2 regions of the Paenibacillus sp. LjRoot153 genome follow, and region 2 is predicted to be linked to the other one. Evidence: a T-box and tRNA genes for the amino acid it is inferred to sense, from the RefSeq annotation. Region 2 holds a T-box; the other holds one or more tRNA genes.
What was found. A T-box is a leader RNA that pairs with one kind of tRNA and senses whether it is charged. The one in region 2 lies ahead of leuS (leucine--tRNA ligase), so its partner is inferred to be a tRNA-Leu.

Region 1: it has a tRNA-Leu gene. The T-box ahead of leuS (leucine--tRNA ligase) is inferred to sense a tRNA for this amino acid. The anticodon was not compared.

Annotation. Positions count from the first base shown of each region.
Region 1 is NZ_CAXUQH020000001.1:5,622,155-5,637,902, forward strand. It holds gene ACSQ8P_RS24210 (adenosylcobalamin-dependent ribonucleoside-diphosphate reductase) at 1-152, opposite strand, end outside; gene dat (D-amino-acid transaminase) at 432-1,262, shown strand; gene ACSQ8P_RS24220 (ABC transporter substrate-binding protein) at 1,577-2,629, shown strand; gene ACSQ8P_RS24225 (ABC transporter permease) at 2,699-3,613, shown strand; gene ACSQ8P_RS24230 (ABC transporter ATP-binding protein) at 3,613-4,407, shown strand; gene ACSQ8P_RS24235 (hypothetical protein) at 4,554-4,742, opposite strand; gene ACSQ8P_RS24240 (lipoate--protein ligase family protein) at 4,724-5,563, opposite strand; gene ACSQ8P_RS24245 (DEAD/DEAH box helicase) at 5,779-7,569, shown strand; gene ACSQ8P_RS24250 (YqhG family protein) at 7,566-8,582, shown strand; gene ACSQ8P_RS24255 (hypothetical protein) at 8,699-9,643, shown strand; gene ACSQ8P_RS24260 (YqzE family protein) at 9,746-9,937, opposite strand; gene ACSQ8P_RS24265 (hypothetical protein) at 10,029-10,310, opposite strand; gene ACSQ8P_RS24270 (hypothetical protein) at 10,478-10,702, shown strand; gene ACSQ8P_RS24275 (Bax inhibitor-1/YccA family protein) at 10,792-11,445, opposite strand; tRNA gene ACSQ8P_RS24280 (tRNA-Leu) at 11,585-11,668, opposite strand; gene ACSQ8P_RS24285 (hypothetical protein) at 11,780-11,965, shown strand; gene ACSQ8P_RS24290 (adenosylcobinamide amidohydrolase) at 12,282-13,010, opposite strand; gene ACSQ8P_RS24295 (hypothetical protein) at 13,048-13,311, opposite strand; gene ACSQ8P_RS24300 (hypothetical protein) at 13,484-13,801, shown strand; gene ACSQ8P_RS24305 (hypothetical protein) at 13,875-14,201, opposite strand; gene ACSQ8P_RS24310 (xanthine phosphoribosyltransferase) at 14,282-14,851, opposite strand; gene ACSQ8P_RS24315 (DUF4309 domain-containing protein) at 15,117-15,748, shown strand, end outside.
Region 2 is NZ_CAXUQH020000001.1:3,419,820-3,435,567, forward strand. It holds gene ACSQ8P_RS14230 (DUF4129 domain-containing transglutaminase family protein) at 1-872, shown strand, start outside; gene ACSQ8P_RS14235 (alpha/beta hydrolase) at 933-1,709, shown strand; gene ACSQ8P_RS14240 (YqeG family HAD IIIA-type phosphatase) at 1,917-2,411, shown strand; gene yqeH (ribosome biogenesis GTPase YqeH) at 2,421-3,536, shown strand; gene aroE (shikimate dehydrogenase) at 3,556-4,419, shown strand; gene yhbY (ribosome assembly RNA-binding protein YhbY) at 4,440-4,733, shown strand; gene ACSQ8P_RS14260 (nicotinate-nucleotide adenylyltransferase) at 4,746-5,333, shown strand; gene yqeK (bis(5'-nucleosyl)-tetraphosphatase (symmetrical) YqeK) at 5,323-5,895, shown strand; gene rsfS (ribosome silencing factor) at 5,915-6,262, shown strand; gene ACSQ8P_RS14275 (CvfB family protein) at 6,259-7,155, shown strand; gene ACSQ8P_RS14280 (class I SAM-dependent DNA methyltransferase) at 7,157-7,918, shown strand; T-box leader at 7,990-8,233, shown strand; gene leuS (leucine--tRNA ligase) at 8,317-10,776, shown strand; gene comER (late competence protein ComER) at 10,805-11,635, opposite strand; gene ACSQ8P_RS14295 (ComEA family DNA-binding protein) at 11,829-12,428, shown strand; gene ACSQ8P_RS14300 (deoxycytidylate deaminase) at 12,531-13,043, shown strand; gene ACSQ8P_RS14305 (MFS transporter) at 13,206-14,477, opposite strand; gene ACSQ8P_RS14310 (MarR family winged helix-turn-helix transcriptional regulator) at 14,493-14,948, opposite strand; gene ACSQ8P_RS14315 (DNA internalization-related competence protein ComEC/Rec2) at 15,159-15,748, shown strand, end outside.

The DNA.
Region 1 (15,748 bases), 2.2 Mb from region 2:
TTAGCTGGGAATTTAGGATCATCCTTGGTCAAAACGAGGACAGTATCCCCCACCTTAGCATGACTCGTATCTGCGTTCTTAAGTGCGTAGCGATCCAAAAAGATTTTCTCACTTAATCCCGTTAACTTCTTGCTCTCATAAACATTCCCCATGCCATAAGCCTCCCAATAGACTACATATTCAGCTGCATTTAAGATAGTCGCTACAAGAGTTAGTAGCCCTTATTTCTCAATATATGGTAGTGCCAAATTATTATACTACACAACATATGGATGTACCATTGGCAAAAGAACCAAATTCACTCTAGTCACGAATATACTAGCTTTTGACGCGTCTCTCATCCTTTGTTAACCTATAAGTAGGATACCACATCAGGGCATTATTTAGAACATATGTTCCATAATTATTTTATTCCTAAGGAGTGCACCCACATGTATTTTTATAAAAATGAATTCGTACATAAACAAGACATTCAAATCTCACCTGATGATCGCGGCTATTACTTTGGTGATGGTATTTATGAAGTGTTTCGCGTCTACAATGGACAGATTTATGAAGGCCCCGCACATATGCAGCGACTCGAACGAACAGCTAGTGAAGTACGCCTTCCCTTACCGCATACGAGTGAAGAAATCCTATCTATATTAAACAAGCTCATTCATCATAACAACCTCATCGAAGGCACGGTTTATTTGCAAATCACTCGTGGAGAGGCTCCTCGCGCGCATCCTTTCCCGACGCAGGCTGAGCCGGTTTTACTAGCCTATTGTACTGAGGTCAAGCGTCCTTTAGCCACCATTCAGAATGGCATCAAAGCCGTTACACAACCTGATATTCGCTGGTTACGGTGCGATCTCAAGACTCTAAATTTGCTGCCAAATGTCCTAGCGAAGCAAGCTGCACTTGATCATGGTGTACAAGAAGTCGTGCTTCATCGAGAAGGAACGGTCACCGAATGCAGCGCATCGAATCTGATGATAGTGAAAGATCAAGTACTCTACACGCATCCTGCCAATCATTTAATTCTGCATGGTATTACACGTGCTGTCGTACTCCGAATTGCGCATGCCTTACAACTACCAGTCAAGGAAGAATCTTTCACAACGGAACAACTTCTACAGGCGGATGAAGCTTTCATCACAGGCACGACGGTAGAAATTACACCAATCCTTCAAATAGACGGCCAATCGATCGGTTCTGGTTCACCTGGTCCAACAACACAGAAACTTCAAGCTGAATTTGAACGAACCTTTCTTAACTAAAAACTTCCACTATCCGCAACATTACAAGGGCAGCCTTAGTCATCTCATTAGGCTTCTAAGGCTGTCCTCCTTATTGCGTACAAGCCTCCTCCCTTCATTCGCAACTCGTCATTCCCCTCCCGACAAATCTTTACAAATAAATCACAAATTCGGATAAAACAATTGACGGAAACCCCATGAGCCAATTAAACTATGGTTAATTATAAAAGTACTTGGACACCTCGCCTCTCACGCTTTGCTGAACGAAAGCGTTAAAGTGGTGGGAGAGCAATGCGTCCAAGCAACATCTGGGAACTTAGAGAGGGGTAATTTTGTTGAAAAAGAAAGCACTCACATCCATCGTATTATCAGCAGCTATTATGTTAGTCGCAGGTTGTGGTCAAAAAGCTGAGCCAACACCTGCAGCAGGTGGCGCAGCCTCAACTACTCCGGCAGCTACAGCAGCCGCATCCAAGACTTACAAGATCGCGATTTCACAAATTGTTGAACATCCATCTTTAGATGCAACACGCCAAGGATTCCTAGCAGCACTTAAAGATGCGGGCATCGTAGAAGGTACGAACTTGAAAGTTGACTTCAATAACGCACAAGGCGATCAACCCAATAACTTATCCATTGCTCAAAAAATTGCTTCCGCTGACAACGATCTTGTACTTGGTATTGCTACGCCATCTGCACAAGCAGTCGTACAGCAAGTGAAGAAGGCTCCGATTCTTTTCGCAGCTGTTACAGACCCTCTTGCAGCTAAAATCGTAACCAATGTGGACAAGCCAGGCGGCAATGTCTCTGGCGCATCTGATACGAATCCAATGGCAGTTGCCCAATTAATGGATTTCGTTGCAGCTAACATGCCGAAAGTGAAGACGGTTGGCCTTGTCCTCAATGAAGGTGAACCAAATGCGGTTATTATGGCTAAAAATGCGGAAGAATCTTTAACGAAGCACGGCATCAAGCTTGTTAAAGCGCCAGTTACAAATACTTCTGAAGTAAAACAAGCTGCGCAATCCCTTGTTGGGCGCGTAGATGCTTTCTTGATTACACTTGATAACACTGTGGTTAGCGGCGTGGATGGTATTATTCAAATTGCCAATGACAAGAAAATTCCTTTCTTCTCCAGTGACCGTGATACCGTTGAAAAAGGAGCTTTCGCAACAGTTGGCTTCAAATACTATGATCATGGCTACCAAGTAGGTCAAATGGCTGTCGACATTCTCAAGAATGGTAAGAAACCAGCTGACATGAAAGTAACGGTTCCAGACAAAATGGATCTTATCCTAAACCTAAAAGCAGCTAAAGCACAAGGCATCGAAGTAACGGATGCGATGAAAGCCGCAGTAAAAGATAAAGAGAAAAACATTATTCAGTAACAAGAAAGAAACTAAAGGGGTGAACGTCACTTTCGTTCACCTCTTTTTTCAAAGTAAGGGGGAATAATAATGATGGATTCAATGACTGGTGCCGTCGAGCTAGGTCTTCTCTATGCCTTGATGGCGCTAGGTGTTTATATTACGTTTCGTATTCTTGATTTCCCCGATCTAACAGTAGACGGGAGTTTTACAACTGGTGGTGCCATTGCTGCGATTCTGATCGCAAATGGCTACTCACCACTTCTTGCTTGTTTAGCCGCTTTTGCAGGTGGACTTGTGGCTGGTGCATGTACAGGATTGCTGCATACAAAAGGTAAGATTAACGGGCTTCTGTCTGGGATTCTCATGATGATTGCCCTCTATTCGATTAATATGCGCATCATGGGCAAGCCGAACATTTCTCTTCTTGGCGTAGACACCTTGTTTACTTCTATGTCGCCTATTGTGGTTGTTCTCATCATTGTGATTGTGTTCAAATTGCTGCTTGATGCGTTCCTGCATACCGATCTCGGTCTTTCGCTCCGAGCAACGGGGGACAACGCACGCATGATTCGCAGCTTCGGTGCAAATACGGACCAAACAACGATTCTTGGTTTGAGCTTATCGAACGGGTTAGTGGCGCTATCCGGTGCTCTTATCGCTCAACAATCAGGCTTTGCCGACATCTCTATGGGTATCGGGATGATCGTTGTCGGACTAGCTTCCGTTATTATTGGGGAAGCGATATTTGGCGCTCGTTCGGTTTTCCAAGCGACATTAGCTGCTGTACTCGGTTCCATCGTATACAGAATTGTTGTCGCATTGGCACTTCGAGTCGAGTGGCTGAAAGCATCCGACTTGAAGTTAATTACCGCGATTATCGTTATTATCGCGCTCGTTCTGCCATCCGTGCAACGAGCGGTTAAACAAAAAGCGAATGCGAAGAAGCGCTCCGCCGAGCTCCTCGAGCTTGCTCTGCAAATGAACAAAGGAGGTGAGCGTTAATGCTGCAGCTCTCGCAAGTTTCCAAGCTCTTTAATCCTGGTTCTGCCGATGAGAAAATTGCGCTCATCGGGATTAACTTAACCCTGAAGCCCGGTGACTTCGTCACGGTCATCGGCAGTAACGGCGCCGGTAAATCGACGCTGATGAACATCATCTCCGGCGTCATGACGCCGGATGCCGGAGAAGTGCGCATCGATGGTGAGGTTATCCACCATCTGCCAGAATACGAGCGCAGCCGCTGGATCGGCCGCGTCTTTCAAGATCCCATGGCGGGGACGGCTCCTCGAATGACCATCGAGGAGAATCTCGCCATGGCGTATGCCCGCGGCAAGAAGCGCGGGCTCAGCTTCGGCACCAACGCGCGTAAGCGCGCGCTGTTCCTGGAACAGCTGCAGCGCCTCGGCATCGGCCTGGAAGGACGTCTGCGCGCGAAGGTCGGTCTTCTCTCCGGCGGAGAGCGTCAAGCCCTCAGCTTGCTGATGGCAACGTTCACCAAGCCGCAGATTCTGCTGCTGGATGAGCACACAGCCGCGCTCGATCCCGCGCGGGCTGAACTCATCACACGATTGACCGAGGAAATCGTGCGCGAAATGAAGCTGACCACACTCATGGTCACGCACAATATGGAGCAAGCGATTCGTCTCGGCAATCGCCTGATAATGATGGATAAAGGCCGCATCATTCTAGATGTGAACGAAGAACGGAAGAAAAACCTCACGGTAGCGCAGCTGCTTGGTGAGTTTGAGCACATCAGCGGCAATAAGCTAGCAGATGACCGCGTAGTACTTGGTTAATTAAAGAAGGACAGTCCTTCGAGTAGATTCTACTTGAGGGCTGTCCTTTTTATTTGAATGAATACGGATGAAACAGCTAACTGGAAAAACTCCAGCTAAATTAGATGATTTTCGGTAAATTTCTGGAATAACTGGAAAATGCACAGCTAATCCAGCGAGTTTTGACCAAGTAGCCAAGATTGGCTGATATTACCTGTACTAAATCCATTTACTCCTAAAATGTCAGCCATTTCATCTAATTTAGCTACATAAAATCCATTTATTCTGCGTTGCCATCGTGCCAAGGCATTTCTACCTGGCCAACCTTTCTCAACAATTAACGCCGTAAATTCCACTCATCCGTGCCATATTTCTCTTTCACTAATCGCTCCGTAAGTTCAACCTCATAGTCCGTCAATGACGACTCGACGAGTTCAACACCAAGGCCTAGCGCGATTTCACGTCGGAATGCTTCCTCAACTTTGCCTAGAGTAACTTCCGCTTTGCCTTGCGCACGCAGTAATTCATTAATGGCCACCGCTTTCTTCAAAAAGCTTTGTTTCATGCGATCTGCCACCTTCTCATTCGAGAAGCGCAGCATCCGAAATAATTGATCTGTATCCATGTCGAGCAAAATCGAGCCATGCTGCAATACGACGTTTTTCTGCCGAACCTGCGCGCTGCCAGCGACTTTGCGACCTTCCACAACCAGCTCGTACCACGAAGGTGAATCGAAGCATGCCGCAGAACCAGCGGAGGCGTATTTCTCTTTTTCCTCATCGCTCGCCAGCTGCACCATTTCTGCTGCTAGGCCTAACGAACGAAAACCTTGCAATAACCCCTCACTCAACACACGATAAGCTTCCGTCACATTGCGGGGAATGCCTGGATAATCCTCAGCCACGATGATGCTATACGTCAGCTCTTTATCGTGCAGCACAGCTCTTCCGCCAGTGGGGCGTCTCACAAAGCCAATTCCCTCGTTCGCTACCGCTTCCTGGTCCACTTCTGCCGCCTTTTGAAAATAACCAATAGATAGCGTCGCAGGATTCCATCCGTAGAAACGCACCGTTGGCGGAACCTTCCCTTCACTGTGAGCAGTAAGTATCGCTTCATCTAATGCCATATTTTCAGCAGGAGAACGATCTCCTGTATGTATAAATCGCCAAGCTGTCATCTAGATTCATCTTCCTTTCTTGTAACAACGTCACCTTTTCCCAAAACTAACCTCTATCATAACATATTCAAGTTCAGCGTTCGAACTGTTAGAGCATCACCTAGTAAAACTCTTACATGGGAAAAGTTATGAAAGATTCTTCTCTGGACATACTAACAAGTATTCGACATTTACGAGGATCAGCGTAGAATCAGAACGTTTAGGAGGGCACTGCCATGCGTCAACATGATCAGCAAGAGAACATTCGCCCCATTCATAAACAGCTGGATATGCATTTTGAGAGGGACTGGTTTACCGAGCTGGACAATCGTGTACGTGGAGGAGGTCCTTGGGATGACTGGACCTTATATCAGCTTGCCTACGAATCGGAAGAATCGGGGCTTATTTCTACGTTTGATGATATGCAATGCCTTGCGCACCTAGGGACGCTAGAACCTATGGCGCATCAGATTGATACAGCGAAACGAGTGCTCAACGAGATGCGTGGACGGGCGATTTTGGCCGATGAGGTTGGACTTGGGAAGACGATTGAAGCTGGTTTAATTTTAAAAGAATACATGATCCGCGGGCTTGTCCGCAAAACGCTTATCCTTGTACCCGCTTCCCTAGTCCTTCAATGGGTTCGGGAATTGAATACCAAATTCGGCATCCCTGCCGTTGCACATAAGAAAGCCTACATGTGGCAGCAAGCGGATATTATTGTGGCCTCCATGGATACGGCAAAAAGAGATCCGCATCGCGAGATTGTGATGGGCCTTGAATACGATATGCTCATCGTCGATGAAGCGCACAAGCTGAAAAATAAGAAAACGACCAACTACACCTTCGTCAACGAGCTGCGTAAAAAATACTGCCTGCTCCTCACAGCTACGCCTGTGCAGAACGATCTCAAAGAGCTCTACAACCTGATTACGCTGCTGAAGCCAGGTCAGCTTGGCGGGCAGAACAGTTTCAAGAGCAACTTCGTAGTTGGCAAGCGTACGCCGAAGAATGAGATTCAGCTGCAGCAGGAGCTTTCTAAGGTGATGATCCGCAACCGTCGGGGAGACGGAGGTGTTCACTATACGAAGCGGATTGTGCGAAATATCCCTCTCACGCTCTCGGATGATGAGCAAGCCCTCTATGATGGGGTTACGAATTTCGTACGAACACGCTATTCCGAAAGTGGCGGCGACCTCAGCTCCATGCTTTCTATGATTACGCTCCAGCGTGAGGTGTGCAGTTCGCGAGACGCTGTTTTTATTACGCTAGTAAATTTATTTAAAAAGACAGCTGAGGACTCGCCTGTACGGCCCAAAATATGGGAGCTCGTCGAGCTTATTCGGAGCATTAAGTCCAATAGCAAAGCGGAAACCACGATGCGACTCATCCAAGACATCAATGATAAAGTCATTATTTTCACGGAGTATCGGGCATCGCAAGAGTATTTGTTGAACTATCTCAAGGAACATAAGATTACGGCAGTCCCTTATCGCGGCGGCATGAATCGCGGCAAAAAAGACTGGATGATGGATTTGTTCCGAAATCGGGTACAAGTTCTTATAGCCACCGAGGCCGGTGGCGAGGGCATTAATCTCCAATTTTGCCACAACATGATCAACTTCGATCTGCCTTGGAACCCTATGCGCGTGGAACAACGGATCGGCAGGGTCCATCGCCTTGGGCAAACGCATGATGTGAACATTTACAACTTATCCACAAGGAATACCATTGAAGAACATATCCTCTCGCTCTTACACGAGAAGATCAATATGTTCGAATTAGTTATTGGTCAGCTGGATACGATTCTGGAGAAAATCGAGAAACGAGGCTCGCTTGAGACATCCCTGTTCCGCATGGTAATGGAAGCTGGTTCTGGCGAGGAAATTCGTCGTAAAATCGATGAACTCGGACATTCCATCAGCGAAGTAAGAGAAGAGATTGAACAAAATCCGCAATATGGCGCCAAGTTCCAGGACATCCTTGATGCTGTAGGCGGTTCCCAAGGTGTGGAGGTGGGTCCATGAATAAACGAAACATTCACTCGTTCGTGATGCGTTTTCTAGAAGCCTACGACTGTACGATTCTAGAGAAAACCCCTGCCTCTGTGACGGTTAAGCTCTCTCCCGATGCAGATCGGGAAATGACGGGCCGGCCTTACTATTGGAGCTTCATTGAGCGAACTGGTGCTGCTGCGGAAACGATGACTTATAAATTCGTGTTCGATCCGGAGCAAATGAAACTCGAAACAAAGCCTAAACCCGCGGCCGTGACCGCTGTCCAAAGTCCTCCGTACACTGGCTACGGGCCACCAGGTACAGGCGGCGCTGTTGCTTCAACAGGTAGTGCGGCAGCAGGTAGTGCGCCGGACAGTATACTCGGCCGTTATTTCGGGTTCGTTCCAACGACCATCACGACACGCGTTCCACAAGATGATGTCACCTTCGGCAGCAGGCGACTTGACCAGATCTTCGGTATCGTTCGCGAGCGTGGACGCTTCATTCATTTATTCGAAGAGCCCTTCCCGACGGGGGCGACGTATCATGCTTCCCTCGTCTACAATACGTGGCTTTGTGTGAACTACAAGGTTGAGCTTCTCTGTGACCGTAAGCGGACAGAAATTCATTCCCTTGCGATTCAGCTGGGCACCGGTGAAATTCGCGAGCATTTTCATAAGCAAATGCTTACGAAAAGTCTGTCGCCGAAGCTCCCTGCGAATAGTCACATTTTACCGGACACGATTTCAATCCCCAAAGCAATCAATGCCTTGGAGATGACACTCGAGCGCAAAGTCAGCACCTACGACCACCGCTGGGCCGATGAAGCGAATGCCCGGCATCGCAGTGAAATCGATCGTGTGGAGAGCTATTACAACGGGCTTTTATTGGCAGCAGAACCTGACAAAAGAGATGAAATTGAAATTCAATGTCGGAATCGTTTGGAAGAGATCGATTGGCAGCATAAGCCACGGATCGCTGTATCCGTCATTAATGGCGGACTATTTCACTTAAATGCGAGTCGAATCGCATCCAGAAACTGACGCTAGTCGCTAAAACCTCGCAAATAACCCGCAACAGGTTCTAACATTCTTTTTAAGGCATACGCATTACAATAGTCACATACACTAAGAGGTTAGCGAGAGGCAGGTGAACGAAGATGAAGTCGTGGACCACTTGGACAGCCACTTGTATTATTTTGTGCAGTATTGGCTTCATGCCCTTACACACTTCAGCTGTTGACAACTTAGGCGGGACAAGCCCTACTCAGGCGCAAGTGAAGGAACCTAATAAAGCAGCAGCCTCAACATCGGACTTGACGAGTACATCATCATTCGATTCAACGATCAGTAAATGGCAATCGACGCTTGCGAAGGAAGATGGTTTTGAAAACTGGATGCACGCACGTTGGAACAGCTATCCACTTGGACCTGGCACCCATGGCTGGGTCGTCATCCTCACCGATCAAGGTCATGAAGTGGGCTACATGATTGTGCATGCCACCGATTCTGGCGGTTTCCGTTTGACCGAATATGGGACAGGCAAGTCTCCGCTATTTAGTTTAGCTACGTTGTATCGCTCTTTGATACAACAAGAACTCATTCCTTCTACAACCCTTTACGACGATTTTGTGCAAAATGAAACGATCATTGAAGACCGCTTATATATGGATACCCTTACTTCTGTTTGGAAAATCGTGCTGGATGACGAGACCTATTATCTCGACGCCAAATCAGGGGAATTGCTTCCGCTGACAGAGGATCCAACACCACGTATGGCGTATGATCTGAGTGTCTCCTCCGATTTATCGCATGGTACAGCTCAAACCCTGGTACGCCCCCCTTTTGATCCTTACGAGCGTTTGCCATGGATTACAGGCACACCGCTGCCGGTGACATCCTTGCCTGAGCTCCAGATTGCCCTGGAGCAGCAAGGAGATTTGACCTACGTCACAAAGCTGTATGATGATCAGGTGACGATGCCGTTAACTGTTTTAGGTTATCAACAATGGATATATGGGGATAACTATCTTATACTCGAGCACGATGGTCCTCGATATGTGCAATTGGATGCTTCGTTAGAGCTTGGGAAGATTTATCCATAGTCAGAGAGAACCAAGCTGTTATCTGGTTCACAATAAAAAGTGGCTGATCACAAGTAGAAGATTCTACAAGTGACCAGCCATTTTTCGCACATTTTACCACACTCATTTTCTCGACTTCGACCGCCCGAACAGCATCCGCGTCGCTAATGGAAGCATCCCAAACCAACGCGTTTGCCAACCCTCACGTTGTTCCTTCATCGACGCTTTGGCTTGTTGACGAACTTCCTTCGGCGTGTCGATATAGGTAACGACTTGTTGGGTTATGTACTTCACAAGATCATCGCTTTTTGCCATACGCCCACCTGCCTTTTACCCTTATTGTAACCAGAGCAACAGGGCTTTAAACTACACGAAGACAGGTGGCAGGCCGCTTACTCACTGGCATTCACCCTGGTTTTCCGCCGCTCTCCGCAATAATTTTATCAGCAAAGGATTTAATCGTACCGCAGCCTAACAGCATTGGCTTATTATCACATTGCAACAGCAAAGTTTGAGCATTCGTATCCCAGGCATATTGGAAGCCAACATTCATGCTGACGACTGAAATCGTAAATTTGCCTGATGCTGTGTTCGGAATAGCAAACCCCTGCCTCCTACCCACCTGCTGTAGTGCTCTGAATACGGAAGGCGAAATCCCTTTATACATCCATGTGCTACAAGTTGCCATAGGTTTTCTCACCTCTTTCAATTAGGATCATTAAATTGTATGAGGCAAGAGCTGAAATCGTGCTTATTTCCCTAAAAAGCCTATCGCCTGATCGTTACATTTGCTTCTAAACTCGTCCAACGAACATAAGCTAGAGTAACTAGAGAGAGAAAGAGGTGTTGGTTTGAATGTGGGAACTAATGCTTGCTACCGAGCAGCTTGACATTTATATGGATGAAGTCAATCTTAAACTCGAGATCCGAATTAAGTCAGATCGGGATTTAGTACCATTAGTAATTCGAATGAACCATACAGATTTAACCCAGTTAATCTATACCCTGCTGGAAATCAATCGGAGTTTTCGAGGAGATATTCCTTTTTTTCATACGAAAAAGCTGCCAGGCAAAGCCTAGCCAGACAGCAAAAAAAGCACGATGCACTCCCCCACTTTCCCGTGGTTCGGAGCCATCGTGCTTTTTTCCATCGAATGTTGACCCGATGTTTAGTTTCTGTTGATTCCCGCGATAGAAGCGATGAATCGCAAAATGTAAAGGAACAAGTTAATAAAATCAAGATAAATATTCAATGCGGCAAGCGGAACGGCTTCCGCTGCAACACCGTTACGATACTGAGCTACATCATAGAGCACCCAGCCACTGAAGATCAGAATCCCCACCATGGACCATACCAAATTCATCATGGATCCAAAGTGTAAGAACATACCGAGCACACTCATTAGTACAAGTCCAATCGTTCCTGCAAATAAGAATCCACCTAAGAAGCTAAAGTCACGTTGGGAGCGGTGAGCATAGAAGGCCAATGATCCAAAAATCGCTGCCGTTGCAAAAAAAGCACCCGACACCACGCTAGCCCCCAGTTGACCGCCGTACGCCATGATGACCGGATATAGCGTTACCCCCGAAATGGCTGTAAATGCGTAGAGAAAGCCGTAGCCGATATTTTTGCCGCGAATACGAATCACGATAGCTGCTACCAGCATCGCGACCTCTGCAATGACGAAAAGCATAACCATGGATGGCGGTACAACCATCGCTCCGATCAATGTTCCAAGAAATGAAACCAATAGGGAAATGGCAAACGTTTGAAGCACATGTGCAAAGCTGCCGGATTGTGTAATCGTAACGGTTCTATCCATCAAATTCAGCTCCTTTAGAAATAAAGAAATGTACAATCTATCCTATGTATTATACCTGTAATTCATGAAAACCGCTACAGGGGGGCGGTTGGACATCAAAACACCCTTTTCTGAGAGCCAGAAAAGGGTGTTTCATTGATGCGATCAAGAGGACTCGAACCTCCACGGGGGTAAGCCCACACGGACCTGAACCGTGCGCGTCTGCCAATTCCGCCATGATCGCGTTTACAAAATTAATATACCATGTGATGCAAAAGCTCGTCAATGAACTTTTGCTTCTTAGGTATAATTCGGTGACCACTTCCTAACCCTAATCCCAAAGGAGGTATGATCTATGGATAAAGAAGAAATCAAAGCATTAGAGCCGAAATATACAGGCAATCAGCGTCATTTAACCGAGGGTGAAGCACAAGCGATCGTTCATGATCCAAACTTCAAAAGCGAGGATGACGATGGCGAAATCTCTGAAATCGACGCGCTTGCTGCAGGCCTCGCCTACGGCGTGTTCCGCAGAACGTAGATAAGCATATTGCACAAACGAGGAGGGTTCCTAAAGCCATCAATATGGCTGGGGCCCTCTTTGCATTTTTTTAAAAGCGAAACGTGCTTCGGGCTTCGGTGACATGGTTATTCGACACTCCAGGACTCATCAATTTCGCACCAACTCGATCCTAAAGGTTGCACTTTTGCACGCATTCATCCGTGTTTAGCCCTTTAGCGCGCGGAGGCGCAGGCGATTCTGCTCCTTTCGCTACTGTAAGCGTGCTTTTCACCGTTACAGCGCCAAGCGCAGGCGATTCTGCCTATTCCGCAGCTGTAAGCGTGTTTCACGCACGTTACCCCTGCGAATGCGCCGCAGCGCGCCTGCTCATTTCAAGCTCATATAACTGTCCAGAAGCTAGGATAGCTTCATGAACCGTTCTGCCAATCAAGTACCCCAGCGTCGTCGCAGTACCTGCATAGCGGTATGTCGTTCCTCTGCCCGTTGCCGCAATCAACACAGCATCTGTCGACGTGCCTGTTGCGATTTGCCCATTAATGGTGATGTTCAAAGACTGAAGAGCGGCTGCTTTGGCTTCGGTGGCGGTAATAACCGCATTCACCATCGCAGCGTCGGTCAAGCTTCCCTCGATAACAACTATTGTGTTAATCGTACCTGGGTAGAGCGAGGTAGCTGGCAGTATGGCACCTGCTCGTGCTTTATTTCCCAGTCCGACGGTCACCCATGCGGCAACACGAAGTGATTCGTCCTCATTTACCGCGTCTATAGGCTGCACCCCACGCTCTTCCTCTGGAGGCCAAGCCAATTCGCTAAATCCAACATCCTTGACCCACGCCGCGGTAAGCATACCAGCCGTATCTTTCGGATCCATACCTTCTCGAGTAATGAAAGCCTCCATCTCCACCAGCGGGTCGGTCTCGTTATACGTCTTATCCACTTGTCGATTCATCAAAACCCGATGGTGACCAAATCCACCACCCCACGGAGAAGAATTCAATGTTCGCAAGGGATTTTCACTTGTAACCTGCATATACCGTCCGTGTGGCGAATGCACCTGCTTCATACTCACACCCGTTATTATGCTTCTCTTGAGATCTCCCTCACTCTGCATCATCGGACAGATCATCCGGCGCTATCGTTTCCTGAGGCAACATGAACGCTGGCGGCCTTTCGTTCTCATAGGGCTGATACACGTAACCGCGGGCAAGCTTGACGACTCTTCGGTTTTTTTTGCGAATAAGAACCGTCTCATCATCCCAAGCCACAACAATGCCGCGAACATCGTTCGCAGGGCTGACATCTCTAATGACACGCAGTAGTGTGCTATCTACGCGATATTGATCCAATTGTTCTTCAGTAATCATCTATTTAACCCTCCATCGTAAGTATTGAAAAAATATGTACGTAGATAGCATACACCAATTTGCGATTCGGTGAAACTTTACATAAATCCATTCATCTTCGGTTAACTTAACGAGGACGAGGCACAAGATAAGGCAATGGCTAACTCATGCCTACCGTAAGGGGGACATTTCAATGGAAAAGAGAACGTACTACATCAATGTAGGCACGGGAGAAGTACTCGAAGATAGCACAGCACTCGATTATGAATTTGAAATATCAGCAACAGAAGATGATATCGCCAAGCTTCAGGAGCTTTTTGAGGAAACCGACAATTCGTCTCAAGGCAGCTACGGGACTTCCTGGCTCCCCTGGAAAGTTTATTACTCCAATGAAACGAATCAGGAATATGATTACTATTTAACCGAGGTGTATCGTACGCTGCACCGACTTGGTTCTGAGCAGACCAAAAGGCATATCGAAACCATGAACGTGTTAGAAAATGGCATCTAGCTCTCCACTTGCAAAACATAAAAAGGCCAAGAATCCCTACGGAATTCATTGGCCTTTTGTCATATATGGTTTATTAACTAACATGCTCTTTCGAATCATTCGTTTCAAACCAGAAATCAAGGACTTTGCTTGACATCACACGTTTCTTAATATAATCCGATTGTGCAACAGAGAACTGCTGCTCCCACTCGATTGTTAGCTCCGTACAAAGCTTCACGATTGTTAACAACTCGGACCAGGCTACATAGCGCTTATACCAGAAAAATTGAGGGTGTTCAATCATATACGGATACAGGTCATCAAACTCTGTATGTTTACAATCAAGCGCACGTTCAAAGTGAGTCTTTGCTTCCCCTAGCTTTGTCATAAAATAGTCAATGGAACCATTTTCGATACCCATAGATGTCAGCCTCCTCTCTTACCTTGTAATCATTATAAAGGATAAATCCGTTTCAGGGAAGTCATTGTCATCATGTAAAATCAGTCAAAAGTGATCTGCCCATTAGCTAGTGAAGCAATACGAGCGAGTGACTCTACGCGAATACCACGTTCACGAATGGATTTACCGCCATTTTGAAAGGATTTCTCAACAACAATACCGACACCGACAAGCTCTGCTTCTGCTTTTTCCACAATGCGAATTAAGCCGCGTGCTGCATCCCCATTGGCGATAAAATCATCAATCAATAGGATACGCTCCCCTTTTTGAAGCAAATGTGACGATACCATAATATCAGTAACAATTCCTTTGGTAAAAGAAGGAACACGTTCACTATACGTATCTTGATCCATCGTCAACGTCTTTTTGCGACGAGCAAATACCATTGGCACTCCAAGTTGCAAAGCCGTCGTGTACGCAATAGGAATACCGGAAGATTCCACAGTCAACACTTTGTCTGGCTTTGTTTCTCTAAACAATCTTGCAAATTCTTTCCCCATCTCCATGATGAGTACAGGATCTACCTGGTGATTCAAAATGACATCAAGTTTAAGTACTTGATCAGAAGCAACGACGCCGACCTCTAAGATCCGCTGTTTTAATAACTCCATGAAATCGGCCCCCTATAGCTGTCTATTATGAGTAAGTTACCATATTGCTCCCGCCTCTTTCAAGTCCATTTAGAAAATAACAAAAAACACTGAAACTTTTTGGTCTTCTACGGTGTCTATATATATATGAGGATTTCATTCAAATGGAATTCGTTCTAGAATTGCTCACATTTGGGCACGAAGATGCATTGAAAACCTTCGATAAAACAGTATCATTAATCTTACTAATATTTTTCACTCAACTACTCCTCGGAGGAAAGGAAAGATGGCAATGAACAACCTAATTAGACCCATCCTTGTAGGCTGTATGCCTGTTGCAATTGCATCATTCTTGGTGACTGGATGCCAAGAATCATCTGCTCCTGCTCCAAAGGCTACCATAGACGTAACAACAACGTATGTACCTTCACAGGTACACCAGGAATCGTCGCCTCCGATTATCGTCGCAACCCCGACGGCAACACCTGCGGTAGACGAAAGCATTAAGCATGAAGCTCAAGTGGCTGGTATTACCAAAGTAGATCAAGGCGATACTTCCCCATCGCAAGTTTTCACAAGTCCGAAGCCGACCGCTAAGCCGAAGGTTAAAGCTGAGGATGCTTATCAGCAAGAAAAGCCGACCCTGATGGGATTAAAACTTGGCACTCCAAAAGCTGCAGTACTGGAACGTTTTGGGAAAGTGAAGAAGCAATTTGTCATGGAAGAAGACAACATTGAGGTTTATGATTTCACGGACTTTTCGGTTGGTTTCAATAGCAAAGGAACGCTTGAATTCGTCGATGTACATTCGGTTGATATTGACCCAGGATTGCACGGCTTACGCTTAGGACAAAGTCAACAGGATGCAATCGCCATCCTAGGCAAGCCTGATACGAACTCCACCTATGTGCTGTCTTA
Region 2 (15,748 bases):
ATAAAGCTAAGCTGATTGAGAAGTATTTATCCGAACATTATCCTTATACGAATACACCGGATGAAACGAAAGGGAAGAGCAAAGATTTCGTGGATCGTTTCTTATTCGAAGTGAAGCAAGGATATTGTGACTACTACTCGACAGCAATGGCAGTACTCACACGATCGCTTGGATTGCCTACTCGCTGGGTGAAGGGATACTCCTCAGGAGCTTCGTCGATTGCGGATGACATTCGGGAGCAGGGTATCTTGAGCCAGTTAGGTGCAACGATTGATTTAGATGGCGCAGGCACTTATACAGTTCGCAACTCAGATGCGCACTCATGGGTAGAAGTTTACTTTGAAGGCTTTGGCTGGATATCCTTTGAGCCAACCTCAGGCTTTGTGCTGCCTAATGTATTCCCTGAAGCAACACCTGTCGTAGAAGATTTACCTACAGACACAGAAACTAGCACACTGCCTGAAGAAACAACAGAAGCGCCAAGTTTCACATGGCTCTGGCTGACATTAAGTAGTGTAGTTGGCGTTGGTCTTCTATCAGTCGCTGTATTTTTCTTAGTAAGAAGTGAAGCGTGGCATAATTGGCGTGCTCGCAGGAAACAGCTGCAAGTCGTGAATTTCAATCAGAAAATTATCGTTGAATTTGAAAGAATGCTCCGTGCTTGCCGTCGTAAAGGATACACGCGATACGAGTACGAAACGGTACGTGAAGCAACAACCAGGTGGTCAACTCAGAGCAAATGGATGAAGAAAGAACTGGACGCATTAATTGAACTGTTCGAACGCGCAAAATACAGTCAATCAGCTGTGTCTGAAGTCGAATATCAACAAGCGAACCAATTAATTATTCGTGTAAAAGAACAAATAAAATGATGAGCCGAAGCCACTCTCCCATCTAGGAGGGTGGCTTCCTATGAGAGGAGATTTATTCAGATGGCGTTTATTGATTGTCATTTTTACTCAGAATCCCTTGGTGTTTCAGCTTCTATGCATGTCATATTACCTCAAGCTGCCAAAAGTCAGATTGGACTAGCCTCGCATGCCTTTGGCGGGAAGCATCCTACCTTACTTTTGCTGCATGGCTTGTCGGATGACCATACCATATGGATGCGGAGAACCTCCATTGAACGTTATGCTTCTCAGCATGGAATTGCCGTCATCATGCCGGCGGTTAATCGCAGCTTTTATGCAGATATGGCGTCAGGTCCGAAGTATTGGGAGTTCATTAGTGAAGAATTACCTGTGTTAGCAAGATCCTTCTTTCCTTTAGCCGAAGAGCGAGAGCTGAACTACGTGGCAGGACTATCCATGGGGGGATATGGCGCGATGAAACTGGCACTTTCGCATCCGAATCGTTATGCAGCGGGAGCGAGCTTATCTGGTGCCGTAGATATCGTAACGAGGGCTACTGCTTTTCCAAATGACTTTCAATTGATTTATGGCGATGTGACGACGATAAAAAATACCCCAAACGATTTGTTCTATCTCGCTAATCAGCTTGTTGCTAGTAAACAAGAACGACCTAAGCTCTATCAATGCTGTGGCACGGAAGACTTTTTGTATGAGGATAACATTCGATTCCGAGATTATTGCCAAGCTCAGGGATTGCAGATTACTTATGAAGAAGAGCCCGCCACACATGAATGGGGTTACTGGGATCTCAAAATTCAGCGTGTTTTAGAGTGGTTGCCGTTGCCTGCGAGGGCCTAGTGAGAAAAACTTCTATCGAAGTCGTTCGAGGATGATCGACCGCGTTTTAAATGTTGTTTTTATCGCCAATAAGAATTTGTTCTCCGTGTATCGGAAACTTATAAATTCTTATGTGGAAGGAAAATATGTTCTTTTCTTTTTGCAACAAACGAGGCACTATGATATAGTTTCACGTATATGTCAAGGAAGCAGTTGGAGGGAATTTGTTTGCTGAAAAAGCTTGTACCCAGACAGTCTGTTCATACAATTTATGATATTGATGCCAATCACCTGTGGGGATTCGGTATTCGCGGAATTATAACGGATCTTGATAATACACTTGTCGGTGCACGTGATCCACATGCGACACCTGAGTTAATAGAATGGCTGAATCATTTGCAGCAGATCGGATTCAAAGTTGTTATTGTGTCAAACAACCACCATAACAGGGTTTCGACTTTTGCTAAGCCACTGGGCATTCCGTTTATTCACCGTGCCAAAAAACCGACGAATGCTTCCTTCCATAAAGCGATGAAGTTGCTTGGAACGAATGCGCGACAGACTACTGTTATCGGGGATCAAATGCTGACAGATGTGCTTGGCGGCAATCGAATGGGGCTATATACGATCCTCGTTCAACCCATCTCAAGAAAAGATGAAGGCTTCTTCACGAAAGTGAACCGCCAAATTGAGAAATGGGCACTAGCAAGGATGAAGAAATAGGGAGGTTTCATGAGTACAGAAACAATACAACATTGTGCGGGTTGCGGCATTCAGCTGCAAACAGAAGACAAAAGTAAGCTGGGCTTTATTCCAGAGGCTGCCTTGCAAAAGGAACCTTTGATTTGCCAGCGCTGTTATCGGATTAAGCATTATAATGAATCTTCGAGCATTACCCTTCAACAGGACGATTTCCTGAAATTATTAGGACATGTTGGTCAAACGAAGGCGTTAGTCGTGAAAATCGTGGATATTTTTGATTTTGAAGGCAGTATGATTAGCTCACTTGCCCGATTTATTGGTAATAATCCCGTACTACTCGTGGTTAACAAAATTGATTTACTTCCGAAAGTGACGAATGCCAACAAAATTATTAATTGGGTGCAGCGCAGAGTCAAGGAAGAGAACCTCAAGGTTGTTGATATCGTGCTTTGCAGTGCGAAGAAAAACATCGGTTTCGATCGTGTTATTTCGGCTGTACAAGAATACCGTGGCAACATGGACGTGTACGTGGTTGGTGCAACGAACGTAGGGAAATCGACGCTCATTAATCGTCTGATCAGTGATTATAGTGACCTAGAAGCCGAATTGACGACGTCGCAATATCCGGGAACTACGCTCGATCTAGTCAAAATCCCGCTCGATGACGGGAAATTCATTATTGATACGCCTGGGATTGTGTACAAGCATCGTCTAACAGAGGTAGTGAAGAAGCGTGATTTAACGCCTCTCATGCCGGACAAACCGCTTAAACCGATGGTATTTCAACTTAATGAGGCACAAACCTTATTTTTTGGCGCGTTAGTTCGTTTTGATTTTATCCAAGGTGAGCATCAGTCCTTCACGATATTCGCGTCGAATGCGATTCAGATTCATCGTACGAAGCTAGAGCGAGCGGATCAGTTATATGAAGAACACAAGGGTGTCATGCTGACGCCTCCGGCGCAGGCGGATCTTGAAGAGCTTCCGAAGCTGGTCAAACATCCCTTGCACATTCCTAAGGGGAAACAGATGGATGTGCTGATCTCTGGTTTAGGCTGGATTAAAGTGAATAGTTTAGCGGGTGCGGGGCTTGCTGTTCATGCACCGAAAGGCATTAAAGTCATTACACGGGAGTCGTTGATTTAGGGGGGCATGGTGGGAGATCATGGAGAAACTAGTGACGCCGATCGATAGTCATACAGTTCTATACGGGGTTTTCGGGGATCCGATCAGACATTCTCGTTCCCCAATTATGTTGAATCGTGCTTTCCAGGAATCGGGAATCAATGGGGTATATGCAGCTTTTCACGTAAAGCCGGAAGCGCTTGGAGAGGCAGTTCGGGGAATTAGGGCACTAGGATACCGTGGAGTGAATGTGACAATTCCACATAAAGTAGATGTCATGAACTACCTCGATGAGATCGATGAAGGGGCTTTAATCGTTGGCGCAGTCAATACCATTGTGAATGAAAATGGTAAGCTCAAAGGCTTTAATACAGATGGGATCGGGTATGTCCGTTCTTTGAAAGAAGAGACGGGAATTGAGCTCAAAGGTAAACGAGTTCTTGTACTTGGGGCAGGCGGCGCGGCGAGAGGTGTGGCCTATGCATTAGCTAAAGAAGGCGCGAGCTGTATTTATATCGCGAATCGTACCAAAGAGCGTGCTGTCGAATTAGCAGCCACAATTGGCGCCTTCACCGAAACCGTTGGTTTAGGGATGGACGAGTTGGAGAACGTTGTGGACAATGTTGAATTCGTGCTGAATACGACGTCGGCTGGTATGCATCCTAACGTAGATGAGCTCCCTTTACCGCTTCACCTGCTTCGACCGCACCACCTGGTTAGTGATCTTATTTATAATCCGCGAATCACGAGATTTCTTCGTGAAGCGGAAGCTATAGGGGCTCGCATTCATGGCGGGCTCGGCATGTTTATTTATCAAGGCGCTTATGCCTTCGAGTATTGGACGGGTACCCCTGCGCCGGTTGCGGCAATGAGACAGGTGGTAGAACAGTCATTAACTGAATAAGAATGAATAGAGGGACATCCATGTTATCAGGCAAACAGAAGAGACATTTGCGCTCATTGGCGCACCACGTAGATCCAATTTTTCAAGTTGGTAAAGGTGGCGTAAACGAGCATTTAATTCGCCACATTCAAGAGGCTATTGAAGTACGTGAGTTGATTAAAATCACCGTGCTCAACAACAGCGGTGAAGATCGCCAAGAAGTTGGAACAGAACTGGCTGAGAAATCAGGCGCAGAGCTGGTTCAGGTTATCGGTAAAATCGTAGTGTTGTACAAAGAATCGCGTGACAATAAGAAGATTGAACTGCCGCGCTAATGAGGTGGACGTATGCTTGTCGGAATTATGGGAGGCACGTTCGATCCCATTCATACCGGTCATTTAATCGCAGCTGAACGTGCGAGGGTGGAAGGGGGCTTGGACGAGGTTTGGCTAATGCCAGCGAACGTCCCGCCGCATAAACCTAATGCCCCGAAGGGAACGAGCCAGCAGCGTTGGGAGATGGTTTGCCTGGCTGCAGAAGGCAATCCTTTTTTTCGTCCTGTCGATATCGAAATTAACAAAGGCGGCGTATCATATAGTATCGATACGATCGAGCTGTTGAAATCGCAATATCCGGACATCGCGTTCACTTACATTATTGGCGCGGATATGGTTCAGTATTTGCCGCAGTGGCATCGCATCGATGACATCGTGCGGCATATTCATTTTATTGGATTAGCCAGACCTGGTTATGAGCTGGACCTGCAACAGCTGCCCGAGCGTATTCGAAACCGAGTGATGCTTGTACCAATGCCACTCGTGGAAATTTCATCTACGGCTATTCGAGCGTTGCGGCAGCAAAGAGATCCCGTCAGGTATCTTGTACCAGATAAGGTAGGGCACTTCATGGAGGTGAATGGCTTATATGAAACGTGAAGACCTCATGGCAGCTGTCAAGGAGCAAATGCCGGAGCGGCGTTGGCAGCATACACTTGGCGTGATGGAAACGAGTGTCATGCTGGCTGAACGATTTGGCGGGGATGCGGTCAAAGCGGATGTTGCAGCGATTTTGCACGACTATTGCAAGTATTGGCCTATTGGGGAGCAAGCTAAGATTATTCGTGAGAACGATTTGCCACAAGATTTGTTAGTTTTCGATAAGGAGCTATGGCATTCACACGCAGGGGCTTGTATCGCGAAGACGCAATTCGGAATCGTCGACGAGGAAATTTTAGATGCGATTCGGTATCATACGTCTGGGCGAGAACAGATGACGCTGCTCGACAAAATTGTTTGCTTGGCGGATTACATGGAGCCAGGACGTGATTTCCCAGGGGTCGAATCTATTCGTGAACTGGCAAAGACGAGTCTTGAACGCGCGTTGATTGCCGGTTTTGACTCCACGATCAACTTCTTAATTTCCAAAGGAAAGCGCATTTATCCATTAACAATTCTGACGCGGAATGATTTATTGGAACAAATTAAACTACACACCTAATGACATGGAGGATGATTGCATGAGTAAAAACCCAGAAGAAATATTAGCATTCGTTGTTGAGGCAGCGGAAGACAAGAAAGCGGCAGATATCGTTAGCCTGAATTTGAAAGGCGTATCCTTAATCGCTGATTATTTTGTTATTTGTCACGGGAATTCGGAAACACAAGTTCAAGCTATTGCGGGCGAGGCTCGTAAAAAAGCGCACGAACATGGTGTTCATATTCGAGGATTTGAAGGCGTTGATACTGCAAGATGGGTACTGCTTGATCTAGGGGATGTTGTTCTCCACGTTTTCCATCGTGATGACCGTGAATACTATAACATCGAAAGACTTTGGTCCGATGCTAAAGTTGTGGAGCGCGTATGAGAATGGAAGCAGGATCCCTTGTTACCCTAGAGGTAGCAAGGGAAGTTCCACCAAACGGCTTTTTCCTGAGCGATGGTTATCAGGATTTTCTGCTCCCTTACGCAGAAATCGTAGGTAATCGCATTAGTCCGGGAGATAAAGTGGAAGTTTTCTTATTCCACGATACACAGGATCGAATCATGGCCACCATGAAACGTCCGCTTCTGACCATGGGTCAGGTAGGGCTTCTAGAGGTTGTTGATATTCATCCGCGTTTCGGCTATTTCTTAGAAATGGGTCTAGGGCGTCATCTGCTCTTGCCTTATCGGCACGTGCCCGAACTTGAGGAGCTTCGTCCTCAAGTAGGTGACAAAGTGTTTGCAACACTTGCGCATGACCGACAAGGCCGATTAATCGCCAAGTTGGCACTTGAAGAAGATTTGGCACCACTTTGTGTACGAGCTCCTTCAAGTTGGACCAACCAATGGGTGAAAGCACGCGTGTATCGTCCATTACAAATGGGCACATTCGTGATCTGTGAAGCAGGCGTTCTTGGGTATGGCGTCATCGGTCTTATCATCCCACAAGAGCGGACACGTTTACTTCGCGTAGGTGAGCAAGTGGATGTAAGGATTGCCTTCGTCCGTGAAGAAGATGGACGAGTTAATCTATCCATGAGGCTTCCTAAGGAAAAAGGACGCGATGAGGATGCGGATCGTATTCTAGAAGTGCTGCGTGAACGTCCAGGGAATGCGATGCCATTTTCGGATAAAACGCAGGCAGATATTATTAAAGATAAATTCGGGCTAAGTAAAGCCGCTTTCAAACGTGCCTTAGGTAAACTTATGAAAGATGGGCTCATCTATCAGGAAGCGGACTGGACCTATCTGAAGCAAGAGGAGACGCAAGGCTGAGATGAGTTACGAAAAATTCGCCTACACGTACGATCGCTTGATGAACAGCATGCCGTATGAAGACTGGCTTCGTTTTGCCAAGGAAGGTTTCGAACGGTTTGGCGTAAAGCCTGCGACGCTCGTTGATTTAGGTTGCGGGACAGGCAATTTGTCGATTCCATTGGCTGCGGAAGGCATTCAGGTGACTGGCATTGATCTGTCCGAGGATATGTTGGCTGTCGCCGAGCAGAAGTATAGCGAACAACCCAGCCAGCTTCGCGGCGGTGGTCTTCGTTGGATTCAACAGGATATACGCGAATGGGAGCTTGGCGAGGAAGTCGATGTCGCGATCTCTTTTTGTGACAGCCTCAACTATTTATTAGAGGAAGAGGACATCGTGGATGCTTTCCGTCAAACATGGGCAGGACTCAAGCCAGGTGGGTTATTCCTCTTTGATGTACATACGCCTGAGCAATTGTTTGCCTATGCGGAATCTCAGCCCTTTTTTCTAAATGAGGACGATGTTGCTTACATTTGGACAAGTGAGTTAGATGAGGAACGTGTTCAGATTGAACATGAGTTAACGATCTTCGTCAAAGACAGTGGCCAGCAGGAAACCTTCCGTCGCATTGATGAGACGCATGAACAAAGAGCGTATCCTTTGCAGTGGCTGGAACAGATGCTGATCGAAGTAGGTTTTTGCGAGGTTCTTCAAGCTGCTGACTTTACGTGGGAGAGGCCTACAGATAAGACAGAGCGTGCTTTCTTTATTGCGAAAAAATAATTCCAAAGGGATTTGCTCTCGGCTTGACAGTGCGGCATTATTTTACATATAATCAAAGCTAATCAGTTGTATGGAAAGCTTAGATGAGGAATAGTACCTTGTACAGCATCTTTCAGAGAGTCGGAGCTAGGGTGTGAGCCGACAGATGTTAGTCTTGAGAACTCGCCTCGGAGCTAGAAGGTGAACCGCCTGATCCTAGATCAGATGCGCTAGCTGGATCGTCTCACCCGCGTTAAGGGGCAGAGTGAACACAGGTGAAGAACGCCTTGTGTTAACTAGGGTGGTACCACGGGAATTATACCTCTCGTCCCTAGCGATATCCGCTAGCGATGTGAGGTTTTTTTGTGCGTATAGGCATACATGAGCAGAGAATTAACTTGAAGGAGGCATGGAAGGTCATGACACAGGAATTGAAAGAAACGAAAGAACAACAGGGCTATAATCCGCAAGCGATTGAACCCAAATGGCAGGCTTATTGGGATGCGAAGAAAACATTTAAGGTATTGGAAAATTCGGATAAACCGAAATTCTATGCCTTGGATATGTTTCCATATCCTTCAGGCGCAGGCTTGCACGTAGGACATCCAGAAGGTTATACAGCAACAGATATCGTTTCCCGTTTCAAAAGGATGAGAGGCTTTAACGTACTTCATCCAATGGGCTGGGATGCGTTCGGACTTCCTGCTGAGCAGTACGCCCTCGATACAGGGAATGACCCGCGCGAATTTACAAAGAAAAATATTGATACGTTCCGTCGACAAATTAAATCACTTGGTTTCTCTTACGATTGGGATCGGGAAATTAGTACGACGGATCCTGAGTACTACAAATGGACGCAGTGGATTTTCATCCAGTTGTACAATAAAGGACTTGCTTACGTTGATGAAGTTCCAGTTAACTGGTGTCCGGCGTTAGGTACGGTTTTGGCCAATGAGGAAGTCATTGATGGATTGAGCGAACGTGGTAACCATCCGGTTATTCGGAAGCCGATGCGTCAGTGGATTTTGAGAATTACGGAGTATGCAGAGCGTTTGCTTGAAGATCTTGAGGAACTTGACTGGTCTGAAAGTATTAAGGATATGCAGCGCAACTGGATTGGGAAATCCACAGGAGCTGAGGTTCAATTCGCGATTGAAGGCCATGCTGAGAAAAGCTTAACTGTTTTCACAACGCGCCCAGATACACTGTTCGGTGCAACCTATTGTGTATTGGCGCCAGAGCATGAGCTTGTAGCTCAGATTACAACAGAAGCGCAATCAGCTGCGATTAAAGAATATCAAGAGAAAGCTTCACGTAAGAGCGACTTGGAGCGTACCGATTTGGCGAAAGACAAATCCGGTGTATTCACAGGGGCTTACGCAATCAATCCGGTTAATGACACAAAAGTACCAATCTGGATCGCAGACTATGTCCTTGGCGGTTACGGTACTGGCGCGATTATGGCGGTACCAGGTCATGATCAACGCGACTGGGAATTTGCGAAACAATTCGATTTGCCGATTATTGAAGTTGTTCAAGGTGGGGATGTGGAGAAGGAAGCCTATGCAGGCGATGGTAAGCATGTGAATTCCGGTCCTATCGATGGATTGAACATTGAACAAGGCATCAGCCACATGATCGCTTGGTTGGAGCAAAATGGCAAAGGCCGCGGCAAAGTAACGTATCGCTTGAGAGACTGGCTGTTCAGCCGTCAACGCTACTGGGGTGAGCCGATTCCGATTCTTCACCTTGAAGACGGCACAATGAAGCCTGTTCCTGTGGATCAACTGCCATTATTGCTTCCGCAAGTGGATGAAATTAAACCGTCCGGTACAGGAGAATCACCGCTTGCGAACGTTTCTGAATGGGTGAACACGATTGATCCAGAAACGGGTATGAAAGCGCGCCGTGAAACGAATACAATGCCACAATGGGCAGGAAGCTGCTGGTATTACCTGCGTTTCATCGATCCGAAGAATGATCAAGCCTTCTGTTCGGATGAGCTGCAAAAGCAATGGTTGCCTGTTGATCTATACATTGGTGGAGCGGAGCACGCAGTTCTTCACTTGCTGTATGCGCGTTTCTGGCATAAAGTGCTGTATGATCTAGGTTTTGTGCATACCAAAGAGCCTTTCCATAAGCTTGTTAACCAAGGGATGATTCTTGGCGAAAACATGGAGAAGATGAGTAAATCACGTGGCAATGTTGTGAATCCAGATGACATCGTGAGTGATCAAGGTGCGGATACGCTTCGTATTTATGAAATGTTTATGGGACCATTGGAAGCGACAAAACCATGGAATACAACGGGTGTAGACGGGATCTACCGTTTCTTGAACCGTGTGTGGAGACTGTTCGTTGATGATAACGGTCAGGTGCATGCCAAAATTAGCGGGGATGAAACGCTTGGCAGCGATAGCTTCAAACGTACGTGGCATCGTTCGATCAAGAAAATTACCGAGGATTTTGATGCACTTCGCTTCAATACAGCGATTAGCCAAATGATGATTTTCGTCAATGAAGCTTACAAAACTGAGCGTCTACCACTAGAAGCGATGAAAAATTTCGTGCAAATGCTTTCCCCGATCGCTCCGCATTTAGCAGAAGAGCTTTGGGAGAAATTAGGCGGCGTGGAATCCATTACGTATGAAGCATGGCCCGCTTATGATGAAGCATGGACCGTGGATAATGAAATCGAAATCGTTGTGCAGATCAATGGTAAAATCGTTGACCGTGTTATGATTTCTAAAGATACAGATGAAGCAGCTATGGAGAAAATGGCTTTTGAACTCGACAAAGTCAAAGAAGCGACCGCCGGAAAGGCCGTTCGCAAGTTGATTGTTGTGAAGGGTAAATTAGTCAATATCGTTGTAGGTTAAGAACATAAAGATATAAGCATTGAGAGGGCTACTGCTGCTTTAATGTAAAGAGCTGCTCAGCCTTCTCGATGTCTTCTTCATATTTAGTATGCGTGGCACTAATCACTTGAGAGAAAACTCCGCAAAGTTCCTTTTCCAAAATACGCAAACCTTCTGCCGTAATGCCTCCAGGAACAGATACCCGCTTTTGTAAGCTAACAGGGTTAAAGCCTCCCGTTGTAAGTAATTTCCCTGTACCTAACGTCATTTCACTTGCCAGTAATGTGGCCTCCTCAGCAGAAATACCCGTTTCCTCCACAGCCGCATCAATGAATGCTTGAATAAAACTAGCTAGAAAGGCAGGACCGCAACTAGACAAATCAGATGAAATTCTTGTATAGCTCTCAGATACACGTATTGGTGTAGAGATATGTGTGAAAATATTTTCAAGCCATTCTTTATCTTCAGGCTGCATGCGATTTCCATGAATACATAACGTAGCACCACTTAAAACATAGTTCGTGATACTCGGTATGATTTTACTTATTTTAGCTGGTAAAAGACCTTCCAAATGCTTAATCAGAATAGGACTTGTGATGGATATTATAAATTGAGAGGAAAGCACGTCCTCTTTGATTTCATCAATAACCTTTTTGAATTCAGATGGTTTCACACATAGGAAAATCAAATCACTTCCAAGCACGACTTCACGATTCGTTTCTGCCACCTGCAGGCCAGGATAGTTCTCCGCAAGTAGTTCAACTTTACGTAATGTTCGATTGCTAGCGATAATTTGCTCGGGATTGAATGCCCCGGAATGAATGAATGCTTCAATCAGTATACTTCCCATACTCCCAGTACCGATGAATCCAGCTTTCATCAAGTAATCCCTCCCGATAAAATCAGTCTGTATACGAAAACCAACCTATAATCGTGGTCGCTCAGCCATGAATGGCATGGATAGAGATCCAAGCATCGTCGCATTTGAATAGTGACTAGTCGTGTAGTCATTGGGACGCTTTTTCATGTATATGGTTGCCCAAACGCAAATATGCTAAGAAAGAAGGTAGTATGTGGATTTTTTTGGAAATAAAATAAAGAGAATCCTGTTGATTCTTGGCGCTGTCTCGCTTTTTGTCTGGGTTGTGTGGCCATTTATCCGTGGTGGACAGCCAATCATTCAAACAGCATTCATGCCGATCAATTCGCAGATGGAAGAATTGCTTTTGCAAGGGGAGAATGAGAGAAAAGCAGAACTAGGGAAAGCTGGGCCAGTTGTTACTGAAAAAACGAAAGTAACGCCAAAGGCGAGTTCGAATGGAACATCATCATCAGCAGAAATGATATCCTCACCACCAACCTCTATGGGAACGAACACGCAAACTCCGCCTTCCTCGGAGCCTCCTTCAACCTCCGCTGCTAGTTCTGCACTTCCACCGTCAACTGCACCTCCATCGACTGGAGCTCAGAATGGACTTCTAGATTTAAACACCGCTACATTAGAGCAGTTAGATAAACTGCCTGGGATCGGCGAAAGTAAAGCCAAAGCCATTCTCGAGTACCGTTCGAAGAAGGGACGCTTCAAGCGAGTCGAAGAACTTATGGAAGTGAAAGGAATCGGAGAGAAAATGTTCGAGAAGCTAAAAGGGCTATTGTTTGTGGGTTCAATCTAGCTCATCTTTTCATTTCTAACGAAATATGAGAAAATACTAGAAATAGTTTTAACTTCGAGAATAGTAAATGAAAACCTAGTCAGCAGGAGGGAGTCAATCATCATGAACATCCGGAAAGATTGGGATACGTATTTCCTCGATATTGCCTATATGGCCTCCACACGCTCGCGGTGTAATCGTAGACATGTTGGAGCGGTACTTGTTCAAGGGAAAAAGCTGCTTGGAACAGCGTATAATGGCGCACCGATGGGCGTAGCGGACTGCACGGAAGCAGGTTGTATGCTTGTTGAGGAAATCGAGCTGAAGGTCGTTGCTGAAGTAGAGGAAGTCGTAAGGAAGCACCGTTGTATTCGCACTATTCATGCGGAACAGAATTTGTTGCTGTTTACCGATCGGGAAGATCGTGAGGGTTCTACCGTTTATGTGACGGATCAACCTTGCTGGACCTGTGCCAATATGCTAGCTAACAGCGGGGTGACAGAGATCGTGTTTCATCGGGGGTATCCGAAGGATCATGAGAAAGTTAGCGAGTTAATGGGAGCTAGAGGCATCGCGTTCCGTCAGATGACCACATATGAGCCGCCTGCAGGTACGGTATCGGAGGTAGTGAATTAATTAGCACGCTGCCAGATTTTGACGAAGCCCAGAAAACACGGGTTCATGCAAATGTGCTTGTTGGATTCGTATTCGACAGCTAGGGAATTAGTCATTGTGTTGAAAACTCCCCTAGCTGCTTATACGGCAGTGCCTATGCTTGAGCGACTACATATAAGGGTTTTACAACAGTACGGCCTGTTCTTTGTGTTTTGTAAGTTGTCGCTGTATACGAATAGCGAATAAAGCGGCAATGAAGCAGGTAAGACCAGCAATGAAGAAAGCTTGCGAGTAGCTGCCAAGCCAGTCACGCATTAAACCTGCACCGTACGCGGCAAAGGAGGCACCGATCTGATGAGCCACTACAATCCAGCCGAATATCATGCCAGATTTTTCTTTACCGAAAGTTTCTCCTGCAAGTTTAGCAGTTGGCGGTACGGTTGCGATCCAATCGAGTCCGTAAAATACCGAGAACACGACTAGCATGTACGGAGTAGTAGCCAATGCATACGGTAAAAATATGAGGGATAAACCGCGCAGACCGTAGTACCAGAAAAGTAGCCAGCGGCTGTCGAATCGGTCAGTTAACCAGCCAGATATCGTTGTTCCGAATAAATCAAAAGCGCCCATCATGGCTAGAAGTCCGGCAGCGGCGACTTCCATCATCCCGTAATCTCCGCAAGCGGCAATGAGGTGTGTGCCTATCAAACCATTTGTCGAGAATCCACAAATGAAGAAGGTGCCCGCGAGCAGCCAAAATGTTTTATTTTTACTTGCAATAACGAGGTTCTGGATAGGGGTAAGAAATACATTACCCCTGAAAGGCTCTGGCTTTACAACCTCTGTGGTACCGTAAGGCGCTGCACCAACATCTGAAGGATTATTCTTCATCCATATGGCTACCAGAATAAAGACAACTACGATAGCGGCTACCGCTGCATACATCGCATACCGCCAACCGTAATCGGAAGTTACCTTTGCAATTAATGGGAGAAATAGTAACTGACCCGTTGCCGCACTTGCTGTTAGTATGCCAACTACGAGCCCCTTACGTTTGACGAACCATAGATTGCTGACAGTGATACCAAGCACGTTGGCCATCATTCCACTTGCAAGTCCGGAAACGACTCCCCACAGCAAATCGAACTGCCATAAGGAATTAATAAGCGGCGTGACGGCAAGGCTAGCACCTAGAACGGACAATGCGAGCAATACAACCTTGCGGATACCGAAGCGCAATAACAGTGCTGCAGAAAACGGACCAACAAGTCCATATAGTAAAATTCCGATAGAGGCAACACTTGATATAGCCCCTCGGCTCCAACCGAATTCTTCTTGGAAAGGGATCATCAAGACGCTTGGCATGGAACGTATGCCTGCTGACACAAGTAATGTGACAAACGTTAGCAAGACAATAATCCAGCCGTAATAAAACTTGCTAGTTGTTTGGTTCATAATCTACACCTCATCTTATATTTCTAATTTCTCACTGGCTGATTCCAAAGATTGAGTCAATATTGTAGCGATTTCATCTCCAAGAATAGCCTTATAAGTCCGAAGAAGCTCCTTCGAAGCTGCACGAATTGATGGCTCGAGTTCAATAGCTTTTTCCGTGGGAAAGACGAGTACAGTTTTTCCCTTTACTTGGCGCTCCACGAGTCGTTTGTTTTCCAGCTTATCGATAAATCTGGTGAGAGTAGAGGGCGTAATATAGAGCTTTTCTGAAAGCTCTTTCTGAGGAATTCCAGGTTTTGCAACAACCAGTCTGAGTAAATAACCGTAAGCAGGTGCAAGCCCTGTTGTTGCAAATGCATCGTCGGCCATTCGGCTAATTACCCGACTTAGCCGATTAGTCGTGAAGTATAAGCATTGATGCAAAAAAGCTTCATTGTCATCCGTATCTGTTACTTGAGGTTTGTTAGCCATATTTTGTTCTCCTCTTATTTTGTATGTACAACGAATATAATCCATGTGTTTTTACCTGTCAATTGTATTTATTAAACAAGATGGATCTAGAAATGTGAACTGAATGTAATTAAGGGGAAGAACCTCTTTCTAGTGCAGCCATTGTGGGTGCGTTAGAAAGAGGTTTTTTGTTTGGATCGTAAGAAAGTGAAAATGAAGGAGTGATCTCCCATGAAAAGACCAGTTGTTCAAGGTTGTTGTCTGTGGATAAGTGGCTATGTGCTCGCTATCTATACCGAACTCCCGTGGCTCTCCTGGATGACAAGCGCGCTGCTGTTAGCCGCGCTCGTCATCCTCTACACGCTGCGACTGCCTGGCCGGCAGCCGATAGGGGCGCTGCTGCTGGTCGTTATAGCCTACGGCTATTATCAAGGGACCGACCAGCGCAACATCACTGCGCTGCCGCTGGCGCAGCAGCAGCAGATAAGCCCTGACGGCAGCGAGGTCACGCTGCTCGGCCGGTTTGCCAGCCCTGTCACCATTGACGGTGACAGGGCTAGCTTCACCCTGGAAGCGGAGTCCATCCGCTTCCCAGAAACCAGCGCTTTCCCGCTCGGCGGGGAAAGCGTGCAGGTCTCGCTGCGCCTGATGGAGCAGGCGCAGCAATCCGTGGCGTCGGGCTGGCGCCGAGGCGACGCCTTGACGCTAACGGGGACGCTGCGCAGCCCGTCCCCGGCCCGCAACTTCGGCGGCTTCGACTACCGCCGATATCTGCGCCTTCACCACACCCATTGGCTGATTTCAGCCAAAGGGGTGGATCA